DNA from 3 places in the Priestia sp. 53B2 genome. Region 2 is predicted to be linked to each of the others. Evidence: riboswitches for the same ligand, from Rfam matches in the RefSeq annotation. Region 2 holds a riboswitch; each other region holds the start of a gene.
The links. Region 2 has a riboswitch for ZMP and ZTP ahead of ACN6NE_RS23485 (phosphoglycerate dehydrogenase). Riboswitches for the same ligand answer to the same signal wherever they lie in the genome.
Positions count from the first base shown of each region.

Region 1: another riboswitch for ZMP and ZTP. It lies ahead of ACN6NE_RS20420 (phosphoribosylaminoimidazolecarboxamide formyltransferase); the one in region 2 lies ahead of ACN6NE_RS23485 (phosphoglycerate dehydrogenase).
Region 3: another riboswitch for ZMP and ZTP. It lies ahead of ACN6NE_RS15060 (APC family permease); the one in region 2 lies ahead of ACN6NE_RS23485 (phosphoglycerate dehydrogenase).

Region 1 covers NZ_JBLZXA010000025.1:26,296-31,240, reverse strand. Annotated here, with positions in the region: gene ACN6NE_RS20430 (pyridoxal phosphate-dependent decarboxylase family protein) at 72-1,535, shown strand; gene ACN6NE_RS20425 (IS110 family transposase) at 1,706-2,599, shown strand; ZMP/ZTP riboswitch at 3,052-3,130, shown strand; gene ACN6NE_RS20420 (phosphoribosylaminoimidazolecarboxamide formyltransferase) at 3,179-4,345, shown strand; gene ACN6NE_RS20415 (dienelactone hydrolase family protein) at 4,450-4,945, opposite strand, start outside.
Region 2 covers NZ_JBLZXA010000027.1:583,290-588,234, forward strand. Annotated here, with positions in the region: gene ACN6NE_RS23475 (tubby C-terminal domain-like protein) at 1-482, shown strand, start outside; gene htpG (molecular chaperone HtpG) at 513-2,390, opposite strand; ZMP/ZTP riboswitch at 2,601-2,679, shown strand; gene ACN6NE_RS23485 (phosphoglycerate dehydrogenase) at 2,848-4,047, shown strand; gene ACN6NE_RS23490 (hypothetical protein) at 4,172-4,633, shown strand; gene ACN6NE_RS23495 (DUF6143 family protein) at 4,914-4,945, shown strand, end outside.
Region 3 covers NZ_JBLZXA010000020.1:169,975-174,919, reverse strand. Annotated here, with positions in the region: gene ACN6NE_RS15065 (DUF5105 domain-containing protein) at 1-700, opposite strand, end outside; gene ACN6NE_RS15060 (APC family permease) at 883-2,478, opposite strand; ZMP/ZTP riboswitch at 2,534-2,612, opposite strand; gene ACN6NE_RS15055 (cupin domain-containing protein) at 2,997-3,596, shown strand; gene ACN6NE_RS15050 (DUF3311 domain-containing protein) at 3,974-4,177, shown strand; gene ACN6NE_RS15045 (sodium:solute symporter family protein) at 4,177-4,945, shown strand, end outside.

The DNA.
Region 1 (4,945 bases), on a different contig from region 2:
AGATACGTATATGGTATACACATTTCTCTCTCTTATTGTTAGAATAATTAGACTAATAGGAAAGAAGTGTGATGATGATGAAAATAGGCGTTCTTCCAACTGATTCCTTTATTGATCCAAACGGCAAAAATGTTAAAGAGGCCAAGATACTTATTGATACAGTAATAAATTTGGTAGTTGATTATGCAAGCAATTCAGGAAACCATCCCCCTCTTTCTGATGAATTTAAGACAAAACTTTTTAATGAATTTTCTTCAGATGGTATTCCCACAGAAGAGCTTCTTTTACAGTTAGAGACCATCGTAAAGCACTCTATGAATCCTTTAACTCCAAGGTATATGGGACATATGGACTCCATTCCTACGTTAATTTCTTGTTTGAGTGAGTTTGTAACAACTACCCTTAATAACAATATGCTGAGTCTAGAGATGTCTCCTGTCTTTTCTAAAATGGAGGTTCAAGTACTTCAACAGCTTACTCAGATGTTTGGTTTAGGAAAAAATGCTGGCGGAGTTATAACAAGTGGTGGTAGCCTTGCTAATCTTCAGGCCCTAGCAGTTGCACGGAATTCTATCCTTCAAGTAAAAGAGAACGGACTAACTTCTTTAACAAAGCAACCTGTCATTTTGGTTTCAGAAGCAAGCCATACTTCTTTACATAAGGCTGCAATGCTACTAGGGTTAGGCACATCTAGTGTCATTCCTGTAAAAAGTAATCCTAATTCTCAAATGGATACGACAGATTTAGAAACAAAGATTACTACTCTTATTCAAGAAGGAAAGCAACCTTTTGCAGTTGTAGCTACGGCAGGAACGACTGTTACAGGTAGTATTGATCCTCTACTGCCTATATCAGAAATAACAGCGAAATACGGAATGTGGTTTCATGTAGATGCAGCCTATGGTGGAGCACTTGTCTTTTCAAAAAAACATAAGACACTTCTCTCTGGGATTGAACAAGCAGATTCGATTACATTCAATCCACAAAAATGGATGTATGTCGCCAAAACATGTGCAATGGTTTTATTTAAAAACCATCATTTGTTAGAAACAGATTTTCGCATTTCAGCACCTTACATGAATGAAACAGACTTTACTAATTTGGGAGAAATAAGCGTTCAAGGTACTCGACATGCCGATATCCTCAAGTTATATCTATCTCTTCAGCATATTGGTCTAAAGGGATATGAAGATTTAATAAATCGAGGTTTCACACTCGTTGAAGAATTTACAAGAGAAGTAAAGAAACGATCTTATTTGGAGCTATCAGGTGAATCAGATACTAATATATGTTGTTTTAGACTACGTTTGAACGAGTATGACCAAAAACATCAAGATCAATTAAATCTTAAGTTGCAACAATATTTATTAAAAGATCAACATGTGTTTTTATCCTTACCTACGTATAGAGGAAAGCGTTGGTTGAGGGCAGTTTTATTAAATCCTTTTATCTCGCCTTCAACTATCCAACAAATCTTTAAACAGATTGATGACTTTTATAGTGAGCATTGTATGGAACATCCACTCTTGAAGTGAAAATGTTTTTTATAATCACTAAAGAATGAATTAATTATGTTTGGTGCCTACCTTATGTAAACTAGCATTCCTGTTTGAAATTACTTGGTGTCTTGAAATAAAAAAGTCCCCTTGATATGATGCAGAAGGTCATGGCCATGACTTCAATTCATCATTCAAGGAGGACTCTTATGAATTGTACTCAAAACGAAAAGTTGAATCAAGTTACACCCCATACACTGATTGTCGGGGTAGATATTGCTAAATTCAAGCATGTGGCTCGAGCACAAGATGATCGTGGAAAGATCCTTGGGAAAGCTCTAACCTTCACGAATACAAAAGAAGGATTTGATGCGTTCTTTGCCTGGTTGGAAGAGATGCAACACAAACATGAGAAAGCCGATGTTCTAGTTGGTATGGAACCTACCGGTCATTACTGGTTAAATCTCGCCTATTCACTAAAGGAGAGACTTGTCTCCTTCGGAGTCGCTAATCCTCTGCACGTTAAGCGAAGTAAAGAACTCGACGATAACTCTCCAACGAAAAACGATATCAAGGATGCTAGAGTTATCGCTCAGCTAATAAAAGATGGTCGATTTTCTTATCCTCGCTTACCAATGAATCAGGATGCAGAAGTAAAGGCAGGAATTACAATCAGAAACCAAATTGTAGGTGATTTACAAGCTCTACAAGGACGGATTCACAATTGGTTAGATAAGTATTTTCCAGAGTTTTTAACCGTTTTTAAAGACTGGAGTGGAAAGATGGCGTTGGCCACGCTAGAACATATTCCTCTTCCAGTTCAACTTAATCAAACAACACCCGAAAGGGTGGCAGAAATATGGTCCACTTACGGAGGCGTACAACGCCCAAGTCATAAACGAATACAGCGACTTCAAGAGGCTGCTGGACGTTCAGTAGGGTTGACGGTTGGACTACAGATGGCACAACGAGAAATAGCCATAAATATCAAACGATATAAGATGCTTAAAGAAGAACTACATGCATTAGAAAAGCAATTGGAAGACCTTGTACTGACCCTGCCGGGTATTGCTGAAATGCTGACTGTACCTTTGGAAGCTTAACCTTTGTCCATTAAAAATGAAGCACGGAGTATTTGGGATAAAACAGACTTTCAGGCATTTGACCTTGCAAACTAGCATTACCCAACTCTATCTCATAGATAGATTGAACGAAGGAATGTAGGCGCTAAGACGCTAAGAGACATGGGAGATTTCATCGCTATGAGACATATAGAGATCCATTGTGCGACCATATGTATGTCTCCATCTTTTTTTAAAATAATGAAAAAAGAATAGCGAAGCTATTCCCCTTAGTACCAGTTTCTTATAAAAATGAGAATATAAGGTGTGAAATAGACATAAAAAATTTTTTTATATTTTATATTCCCCCTATAAACCCTTGATATTACTCAGTTTATAGAGGGAGCTCCGTATATGATATACAATAAAAAAAGAAAAATTTGGCTAAATCTATTGTTAAAATTAATATTATTATGTAAAATTTTCTTATAAAACAGACTATGTGTTACTGGCGTAAACATGGAGGACCATGAGGAAGCACATAGATAACGGCCGTACGCCTGGGCAAAGTATTTGAACATGAGTTCAAATACTTTTTTTATTTAGAAGGGAGATTTTTAAGTGAAAGAAATTTGTTTACGATACGGGATGAATCCAAATCAAAGTAAAGCTAAAGTTCAGAATGCTGAAAACATGCCTATTAAAATCTTAAATGGAGAAGCGAGTTATATTAACTTTCTAGATGCATTAAACGCTTTTCAACTGGTCCGGGAGCTTCGACAGGCTACTAGTCAACCTGCAGCTGCATCTTTTAAACATGTAAGTCCAGCAGGTGCAGCTGTGTACTCTCCACTAAATAAGACACTTACTGAATCCTATTTTGTTGAAGGCTTAGACCTGTCTCCTTTAGCTATTGCTTATGCAAGAGCGCGTGGGACAGATAGGATGTCTTCATTTGGAGATTGTGCTGCTTTTAGTGATGAAGTTGATATAACTGTAGCTAATCTCCTCAAAACAGAGGTTTCTGATATAATTGTTGCACCAAGCTACACTCAAGAAGCATTAGAGATTTTGAAACAGAAAAAGAAGGGAAAATATCTAATTTTAGAGATTGATCCCAACTATGTGCCTGACTCAATTGAAAAAAGAACGGTATTTGGAATTACTCTAGAACAGCAAAGAAATGATGTACAGATTGGGAAAGAAGTTTTTAATCATATTGTTACGACTCAATATAGTATTCCTGACAATGCAAAGAGAGATCTTCTTGTTGCTCTTATTACATTGAAATATACACAATCAAACTCTATTTGTTTCGCTTTAGATGGTCAAACAATTGGAATTGGTGCTGGACAACAGTCCCGTATTCATTGTACAAGGTTAGCAGCTGAAAAAGCTGATAAATGGTGGTTAAGACAACATCCAAGGGCCCTTAATATGAAGTTCAGAGAAGGCATTTCTCGTGTAGAAGTCAATAATGCGATTGATGGATGGTTGAATGATGATATTACTGAGGTAGAAAATGAACAATGGAAACAATGTTTTCAGGAGGTTCCTGCTAGGCTAAGTAAGAGTGAAAAACAGGAATGGTTAAAAAGATTAAAAGACGTTTCCTATGCATCCGATGCTTTTTTACCGTTCCGTGATAATATTGATCGTGCGGCTCAAAGTGGCGTTAAATATGTGGTTCAAACAGGGAATTCTTTACGAGACGATCAAGTTACACACGCAGCAAATGAATATGGAATGGTCATGGCACATTCAGGCATACGTGTATTTCATCATTGAGCTATGAATAAATATAATTAATCAAAAAGAGCCACCCCCTTAGGTCTTGGCTCTTTTTTATACTGTTTCCGATAAGCAACATCTTGTCGCACCATAATATAATTTTATAGGAAGCTTTCACTTAATTGCTTCTGTACAAATTCATTTATATGTTGCAAAGCCAGATGAGCTGACAGTTTCTTGTAATTATCTGAAAATGGATCCATAAATCCATGAGATCCTTCAAAACTTTTCACTTGCAAAAACGAATATCTTTTTTTCCTTAACACGTCTACTAGTTTATGAATATCGAATGCTTTTTCTTTATTTGCAAATATAAGTAATGTAGGACATGTAGGCTCAACATCTACATAATCTCGGATACGAGATCCATAGCAACCTATTACAAAGTCACATATCTTATTTTCACTACATAACCATGCTATTGTTGCCCCAACACTAAATCCAATGACTCCGACTCTCCTATATTGTTGCTTTAGTTCGGCTATGACTTGATTAATTTGTTGCACTCCCTTTTCAAATCCAACATTTTGAGTGAAATTTTCATAAGCAAATTCTTCTTCACTATACGAATAAGGAATTTCTTTATGTAATAGATTA
Region 2 (4,945 bases):
ACGTCGGACAGCTTAAGAGAATGCATAAAAATATGTGGACGAGAAGTATTGATTTTTTAACTCGTGATGGACTTCCAGTGTTAGATTCTATCTCTTGGTTTCCTATCTTTTCCTGCGGCTTAAAGGTACATTTACAAGTTCAATGGGAAGGAAGAACGGTGCTTATTGATCACGTGAAAAAACACCGGTGGGTGATAAAAGAAAATGGAAAAACAGTGGGGGATCTATTAGGTAAAGGAATAATTAAAAACGAAGGAGAACAAGAAATTAGATGGGGAAATAACGTCTACATGTTAAGCAGTCATGAAGCCGTAGAGGAAGCTTGTATTTTTAATCAAAAAAGAGAAAAAGTCGCAGAGTTTAAATCAGACCTTTTTCATTTTAAAGAAGGCAAACACTCAATAAGAGTAATAGAAGAACTGCCCGTACCCATTTTTATCGCTTCTTACTATATAACTAATTTTATTATGCCATACATATAATCAGGCGCAGAATGATTCTGCGCCTGATTTTTATATCATGATTTTACAAATATCATTTGTGAATTCAACGGGATCACTAATAGATAAGCCTTCAATTAGAAGAGCTTGGTTATATAATAAATTTATATAAAGGTCTAATTTCCCTTTATCACTTTCAAATGCATCTTTTAAAGAAGCGAATACATCATGATTTACGTTAATTTCTAACACTTTCTCTGCTTTTACATGCTGATTGTCAGGCATAGCACTTAAAATTTTCTCCATTTCAATCGTTACTTCACCATCAGCTGATAAGCAAACGGGATGTGTTTTTAAACGTTTAGAAGCGCGCACATCTCCTACTTTTCCCGCCAAAGCTTTTTTCATATAGTCAAATAGCTCTTTACTCTCTTTTTCCTCAGACTCATTGAGCTGTTCTTCTTCTGTTTCAATCCCTAAGTCACTGCTTGAAACAGATTTAAATTCTTTTTCTTCGTACACCATTAACATTTTAATCGCAAATTCATCGATATCTTCTGTAAAATACAGAATTTCGTACCCTTTATCTGCAACCAATTCTGCTTGAGGAAGCTTTTCAATTCGGTCGTACGATTCGCCTGATGCATAATAGATATACTTTTGATCCTCAGGCATGCGCGATACATACTCATCTAGTGTTACGAGCTTTTTCTCTGTAGAAGAATAGAATAAAAGCAGGTCTTTTAATACGTCTTTGTTGCTGCCAAAGTCACTGTAAACGCCGTACTTCAGCTGGCGGCCAAAAGATTCATAAAACTTCTCGTACTTTTCACGTTTGTTTTTAAGCAAGCTTTTTAATTCATTTTTGATTTTCTTGCCGATGTTTTTGGCAATCAGCTGAAGCTGGCGGTCTTGCTGCAAAATTTCACGTGAAATATTAAGAGATAAATCTTCAGAATCTACCATACCTTTTACAAAGCTAAAGTAATCTGGAAGAAGATCTGCACATTTATTCATAATTAAGACGCCGTTTGAATACAGTTCAAGTCCTTTTTCAAATTCTTTTGAGTAGTAATCAAACGGACTATTTTCTGGAATAAATAAAATGGCATTGTAGCGAATCGTTCCATCCACATTAATATGAAGGTGAGTGAGCGGTTTATCAAATCCGTAGCGCTTTTCTGAATAAAACTGCTCATAGTCTTCTGAAGTCAATTCATTTTTGCTTTTCTTCCAGATCGGTACCATACTGTTGATAACTTGCTCTTCTGTATAATCTTCTAGCTCGTTATCAGAACCTTCTTTAGGACGTTTTTCCGTTATGTCCATTTTAATCGGGTAGCGGATAAAGTCTGAATACTTTTTAATGATCCCTTTTAAACGATACTCTTCTAGATACTCATCATATGTTTCATCTTCTGTATTTTCTTTCATTTTTAAAATGATTTGAGTTCCAACCGTTTCTTTTTCGCAAGGTTCGATTGTATAACCATCAGCACCAGTAGATTCCCATCTATAGGCTTCATCGCTGCCTAATGCTTTACTAATCACCGTTACGACATCTGCCACCATAAACGCTGCGTAAAACCCAACGCCGAATTGGCCAATAATGGTGTGCCCGTTCTTTGTTTCATTTTCGTTTTTAAACGCAAGAGAACCGCTTCTCGCAATTGTGCCCAAGCTGCTTTCAAGCTCTTCTTGCGTCATGCCAATTCCAGTATCCGTAATGGTTAAGGTACGGTTAGTTTTATCTGGTGTTACTTTTATGTAATAGCTTTCTTTGTTAAAACGCAAGGAGTCGTCTGTTAAAGCTTTGTAATAAATTTTATCGATTGCATCGCTTGAATTTGACAGAAGCTCTCTCAAAAATACTTCTTTTTGAGAATAGATGGAATTAATCATCATCTCTAATAATCGCTTTGATTCGGCTTTGAATTCTTTTTTTGACATAAGAAGTTCTCCTTTCCAAATAGGGCTTATAAAACAATTAGCACTTGATTGGATAGAGTGCTAATCACTCTTCTTATTTAACATGTATTAGGGTATTTGTCAATATATTAGGAGATTCACTAAAGAGATTAAAAATTAGACTGAAAAAAGCAAACTTTTAAAAAAAGGTTGAACGTTCTGAAAGAGTTTGCTAGAATATACTTAATTTCAAAGACTATATGTGACTGGCGAAACGCGGATAACCGTGAGGAAGCATATAGTGACGTAGCCGTTCGCCTGGGCAGAGGTAAGGGATTAATACATATCTCTTACCTCTTTCTGTTTAGGGGGAGAGGATATAGAAGTTACCAAACATGTAGGCTAAAAAACCAGACTTTTAAAAAAATTAAAAATGAAGTTCCTTTATCCAAGGGTAAAAACATGTAAAACTACGATGATAATCAGAGGAGAGTACAAAATGAGCACATTAACATTAGAAAAAGTACAAACAATCAAAACATTAAACAACATTGCACAAAAAGGTCTAAATGTTTTTAATCAAGAAGGTTATCAAATTGACAACGACAGCGAAAATCCAGATGCGATTGTCGTGCGTAGCTTTAACATGCACAGCATGGCGTTTGACCAAAATTTAAAAGCTATTGCACGCGCTGGAGCAGGGGTTAATAATATACCGGTGGACGCTTGCACGGAGCAAGGTATCGTTGTATTTAATACGCCAGGAGCTAATGCAAACGCAGTAAAAGAAATGGTTTTAACTACAATTATGGCTTCTTCTCGTAACTTATTTGCTGGAGTTGAATGGACAAAAGGGTTAGATGGCCAAGGTGATCAAATTCCTAAGTTAGTTGAAGCAGGCAAAAAACAGTTTGTTGGAAAAGAAATCAAAGGTAAAACGTTAGGCGTTATTGGTTTAGGTGCAATTGGTGCTCTTGTAGCAAACGATGCGCTTGATTTAGATATGGACGTAATTGGCTTTGATCCATTCATTTCTGTTAATACAGCTTGGAATTTGTCTCGCAACGTACAGCGTGCAATGTCTCTAGAAGAACTATTTGCAGCATCTGACTATATTACGGTTCACGTTCCGTTAACGGACGATACGAAAGGTGTTTTCAATAAAGAAACGTTTAGCATCATGAAACCAGATGTTCATATTTTGAACTTCTCACGCGGTGAGCTTGTAAACGAAGAAGATATGAAAGCTGCTCTTGAAAGTGGAAAAGTTGGTCGATACATTACAGATTTCCCAAATCAAAATGTCTTAAACATGAAAAATGTTGTGCCAATTCCTCATTTAGGCGCATCAACTCAAGAATCAGAAGAAAACTGTGCGGTAATGGCAGCACGTCAAGTGAAAAATTTCTTAGAAACAGGAAACGTTAAAAATTCAGTGAACTTCCCGAATGCATCTCTTCCTTACACTGGGAAAAAACGCGTAGCTGCTTTCCATCACAACGTGCCGAATATGGTAGGACAACTTACGCAAGTATTCTCAAACTACAATTTAAACATCGCAGATATGGTGAACAGAAGCCGCGGTGAATACGCGTATACAATGATCGATATTGACAATCAAGTAAGTGACGAGATTGTGCCTGAGCTAGAAGAAAACATTGGTCAAATTGAAGGAATTATTACAAGTCGTATTATCTAATTTAGTTACCATCATATTTTAGTGTTTCAGCCCTAACTTTTCTAAGTTAGGGCTGTTTTTACATGGTGTTTATCTTCATATCGTTTCCTTCATTCCCATAGCATATAGAAATACCTTTAAAGAGGTGAACGTTTTGTCAGGAGAAATGATAGGAATTTTGATAGGGTCGCTCATCGCGCTGGCAGGAACATTCATTACGTCTGTCGTAGCTATAGCGATGTCGAAAGAGCAATACAAACAAGAGCTTCGCAAAGCATTTATCCAAAAGAAAGTTGATGCCTATACTCATGTGTGTCAAGTTATTCTATCTATAAAAAATGATTTACTGACAATAACCGTTTCTTCAGCCGGATTAAACTGGACGGCTCAATCTATTAACAAACTAGCAGATGTGTGTATTACGGAAGGACTATGGATTGATGAAGAAGACAGCAAAAAGCTGGAGGTTCTGCAGAAGCAGCTTTCAAAGTTTGTATTTGATGAAATAGAACTGTCTAGACATGATATCCTCACAACCTGTTATGAAATTGTTGAATATTGTGAAAAAAAGGTAAGGATTCTTCATTGTATGACTACAAAAGAATAGGTGATTACTACTTTAAGAAGTGATAGTAGAAGTATTAAAAAAGAATCGGAATATAAAATCAAAAAACAATTCGTTTATACACCAGCAGTCGACGAGGGCATTAATAAGGAAAAGGCTAAGAGGAAATTTTATTTTGTAAAAGCGATAGGAAAAGATAGGCTCCGTACCGAGTCTATCTTTTTGTGTTTATATAAAGATTAAAGATATTTATAAATGCATGTGTCCACGCATTTATAGAAAAACCTTATAAGATAATATAGTACAGAAAGGAGATGATTGTATGTCGAATTATGAGTCGAGCAAACCGTATAT
Region 3 (4,945 bases), on a different contig from region 2:
CTTTATACATGTTAAAAAAATCTTTTTTTGCTTTGTCGGTTAAACCGTTAGAAAACGCACCTTTTAATTCCTCATTAAACGCTTTTTTCTGTTCTTCTATGACAGCTGTTTTGTCTGCTGTTACATATTTATCATAGTCTACGTTTTCTTTGTTTAAGTAAAGGACTTCTGTATAAGCTTGCAGAGCTTTTTCTGGGTCTTGCAGCTTATTATAGCTTTTCGCGTATTTTTTCGTATCCAGTGTTAAGGTCACTTCGTCAATTTCTTCATCATAATCAGATGATTTGGGCTGAAGCCCAATTTTGTACTTTTTATCTTTTTTGACTTCAAAGACAAACGTTAAATTTTTTTGCTTTCCAGCGCCAATCTTGTCAAATGCACTGCTTTCTAGTCCAAGCTCACGACTGTTCACTCCCGTTTTTGGAGACAGCTGTTCATCTCCTTCGTATAAATACACACCGTCATAATCCGATAAAGATATACTGTTTTTGGATACATTTTTCACTTTTAAATCAACTTTCAACAGCCCTTTTTCTTCACTTGTAGCTCCTTCATCACTATCTACTAAAATATAAGAAGCGCTGTCAATGTATGCCTCAATCGTCTTATTTTTAGCCGAAGTGGATCCTCCCGTTTCCTTAGAACTGTTACAAGCCGCTAATACTAGCATAAGTACAAAAGCCAAAGCCAAAACATTCATTTTTTTCACAGCTGCCTAATCCCCTTTATTTTGTTTTTTTAGAACTTTATCCCAAATAAAGGTTCCCTCTGTATAAATACTCAAACCTTAAAATCTATATTTTTTACAATATTTTGATAAAAACTAAGTCTAAATTCTCCACTCACCTAAATAAAAAAACACGAGCACAGGCTCGTATTTTTTTATTTAGATTTAAAATTTTCTTGATTGATTTGTTCAGCTTCTTTCATATATCGGTTAGATTTGCCACTTTTAATTCCCCAGTAATAAAAAGCTAATGATACGCAAGCAATCACTAGCATATCCCATCCGAAAGGCAAAATATTTTTGCCTCCGAATTTTTCGCTTCCTATGTAGGAAATAAAAATCATGCACGCTAAATAGATAAGCATCCAAGCCCCGGTTAAAAATTCTTTTTTAAAGCCCACCCATTTATTTTTCGCTTGGTAATAAAAATAAACAGGCAGGCCAATTGCCATAATAAAGATCACTTCACCTGTAAGTGGCCACCTTGCCCAATAAAGCGTCAAGGAAGCAAAAACGAAGCCGCATGGCGCAATAAATGATGCCCCTTTTAAATAAAATGGACGGTAAAAGTGTGAAGCCGTTTTTCTTAATGTTATAAGCGCTACAGGGCCCATAATATAAGAGATAAGCGTCGCTACTGAGATCACTTCTGCTAAGACACCCCATCCTCTAAATAAAAAGAGAAACAAAAAGCAAGCTGCTAAATTTAGCCACATAGCTGGGCGCGGGACATTGTAAAGTGGATGAAGCGTACCAAATATCTTTGGCAAATATCCATTTTGCTGCATCCCGTATAACATTCTAGAAGTAGTTGCCGTATATGTAGCACCTGTGCCGGAAGGAGAAACAAATGCATCTGCGTATAACACAATTGTTAGCCAGTTAATTCCAAGCGCAATCGCTAAATCAGCAAAAGGAGAATTAAAATTCAAATGATTCCATCCATCAGCAATTGATGACGGACTTACTGCTCCGATAAAGACAATTTGCAATATAATGTATACAATTCCTGCAATAAAAATTGAACTAATTACAGCTACCGGAATCGATTTATTAGGTGATTTCGCTTCTCCTGCCATATTTACAGGACTTTGAAACCCATTAAATGCAAACACAATACCTGATGTTGCCACTGCCGTTAAAACACTAGCCCATCCGTAAGGTGCTACCCCATGCTCACTTGAAAAGTTTCCACTATGAAAACCAGCAAAAAATAAAGCCCCTGCCGTTAAACCAGGAATAATTAATTTAACAATCGTAATAAATGAGTTTGCTTTAGCAAAGAGATTTACCGTCCAATAGTTCACAAAAAAGTAAACGAATAATAACAAAGACGCAACTGCCAACCCCTTGGACGTTAAAATGCCATTGTCTACTAATTCATGAGTCCAGCGAGCCCATTTCCACGGCCAAGTACTCATATATTGCACAGATGCAATAGCCTCCACTGTTATCGTTGAAGCGATTGAAATCCAGTTAGCCCAAGCAGCCAAAAAACCAATAAATGATCCGTGTGAATACTGAGGATATTTGACCATCCCCCCTGCTTGTGGAAACATCGCGCCCAGTTCAGCATATGATAGAGCAATGGTCAAAATAACCACCATTCCAATGACCCATGAAAAAATAGCCGCGGGTCCCGCAATTTGAGCTGCTTTCCATGCTCCAAACAGCCATCCTGAACCGATAATCGAACCTATGCCTGTCATGGTTAAAGCAAATGTTCCCATCTTCCTTTGCATATTGCTCATCCAAATCTACTCCTCTTCCCTAGGAAAATAAAAAAACACTTGCGAAATTTTCTCAAGTGTTTGCCCAGGCGCGCGGCTTATACGCTATATGCTCCCCCATGGTCATCCATGTTGCGCCAGTCACATATAGGAATATATTTTTTATCAGTATATAACATTCATTACTATTACTCAATACACAAAATGTTTACATTACTTTTCTAAAAATAATAAATTATTCGTAAAATTCCAAATTAATCTTCTAAAAATCTCTTTTTAATTATAAAAAGAACTAAAATCCTAACTTTTTCTATTATTTGATTCTTTTACTCCACGAGCAGATTACCTTCTAAAAATTATACCAATATACATTATTCGTTTACAAAATAAGAATTAACAGCTATATATCCATAGAATTCTTGCACTAGACCCTTTACTTATATACAATATGAAGAAAAGATACTAAAGTGAACTGCCCACCACTTAGCTACGCTTGAAGTGGGAGACTTCTTTTAGGAAAACGTTAAAACCTACATATCATGCACTTCGCAACAAATGAAGTACTTCGAGCAAACTTCTCTGTTTACGCAAGCAAAAAACAGGGAAAATTACGAAAAAAGATTGTTAGAGGGATGCTTATGAATTATGCAAATGTAAAAGTTCTTTATTTTGATGACGACGGAACCATTCCAAATCACCCTCGTCTTCCAGTTTTGTTGTATGAACACGTATTTATTAGTAAGAAAGAGAAAGTGGAGAGCATTTTTAATTCTCACGACTGGAAAAATAGCTGGGTAGGCGGCATATATGATTTTCACCATTACCACAGCAATTCTCATGAAGCACTAGGTGTAATTAACGGATCTGCACGTTTAAAACTAGGTGGACATATGGGGGAAAATATAGTGGTGCATGCTGGCGATGTGCTCGTACTTCCTGCAGGCACAGGGCATATGCGTCTGCAGTCAACTGCTGATTTTAAAGTGGTTGGAGCTTATCCAGAGGGTATGGATTACAATTTACGAACAGGAAAACAAACTGATCGCCCTCACGTATTTGATGAAATTGCACAAGTACCTATTCCTACAACAGATCCTGTTTATGGCGACAAAGGACCATTGACAGAGTGGTGGAACTAGACAAGCACTTATTGTCTAGTTTTTTTATTTGCTCTGTTTTATTCTTTCCATGAATCTCTATTTGAACATACAAATTCTTTTCTTATGATGCAATAGCAATATACTTTATCTCAGCGAAATAACAAAAACTTCCCGGTCAAAACTAAATTTCTTCTTTTCCGTTGTCCTTTTTGCTTCAAGAGCAACTTCGCTTAGATTATCCCCCTTTTTTCTTTCATAATCATTTCAAATATACTCTCATCATAAGCTCTTTTTTGTTTTTCTAAAAAAATTTCCATAGATTATAACGAAATTTTCAAAAAACTTATTGCTTTACCATGTCAGACTTGCTATCATAGTGAACATTGTTAGATAAATTTTTAGTAGGAGGAGTAAAATTGAACAGAAAATTCATAATTTTTATTTTATTCATCATTCCATTTATTGCTCAATTCGCTTTTTTACCTTTTGTAAATAACATTCATCCAATTATTTTTGGATTACCTCTTTTGCATTTATGGTTATTTTTATGGGTCTTCTTAACGCCTGTGTGTACATTTATTATTTATCGTTTACAAAAATCTTGGGGGGACATTGAATAATGCAAGGAAATTTAACCGCACTTTTAATCACATCAGCAATTGTTCTTGTCGTTATCGCAATTGGCTTTATAGCGGGACGTGACAAATCATCTAGAAGCTCAGTTGAAGAGTGGGCTGTAGGTGGAAGACGTTTTGGAAGCCTGCTCGTCTGGCTTTTAGTAGGAGCAGATTTATATACCGCTTATACATTCCTAGGTCTTACGAGTACAGCTTATCAGGGAGGAAGCATCGCATTTTTTGCCATTCCTTACTCTGTTTTAGCCTTTTTAATTTCATACTTCTTTCTTCCAAAGCTTTGGACTGTTGCTAAAAAGCACAAACTTACTACGCTTGCTGATTATGCCAGAGAACGTTTTAGCAGTAAATTTCTCTCCTCTTTAATTGCCATAGTAGGTGTATTGATGCTCATTCCATATATTGATCTTCAGCTTAGCGGTATTCAAGATACTCTTCGCGTTGCAGGAACTGGCTACATTAACGTAAAAGCTGTCGTTATTCTTTCATTCTTTCTTGTGGCTCTTTATACCTTTTTCAGCGGAATTAAAGGTCCCACATATACGGCAATTATTAAAGATATTTTAGTATGGGCGATTATGTTATTTATGGTTGTTTCTCTGCCAATTATGCATTTTGGAAGCTGGGGTAACATGATCGACAATGTTGCAAAGGATGCACCTCAGCTATTAACGATCCCAACACAAGGACCTAAAGGCATTCCATGGTTTATTACAGCATCACTCGTATCTGCTTTAGCTTTATTCATGTGGG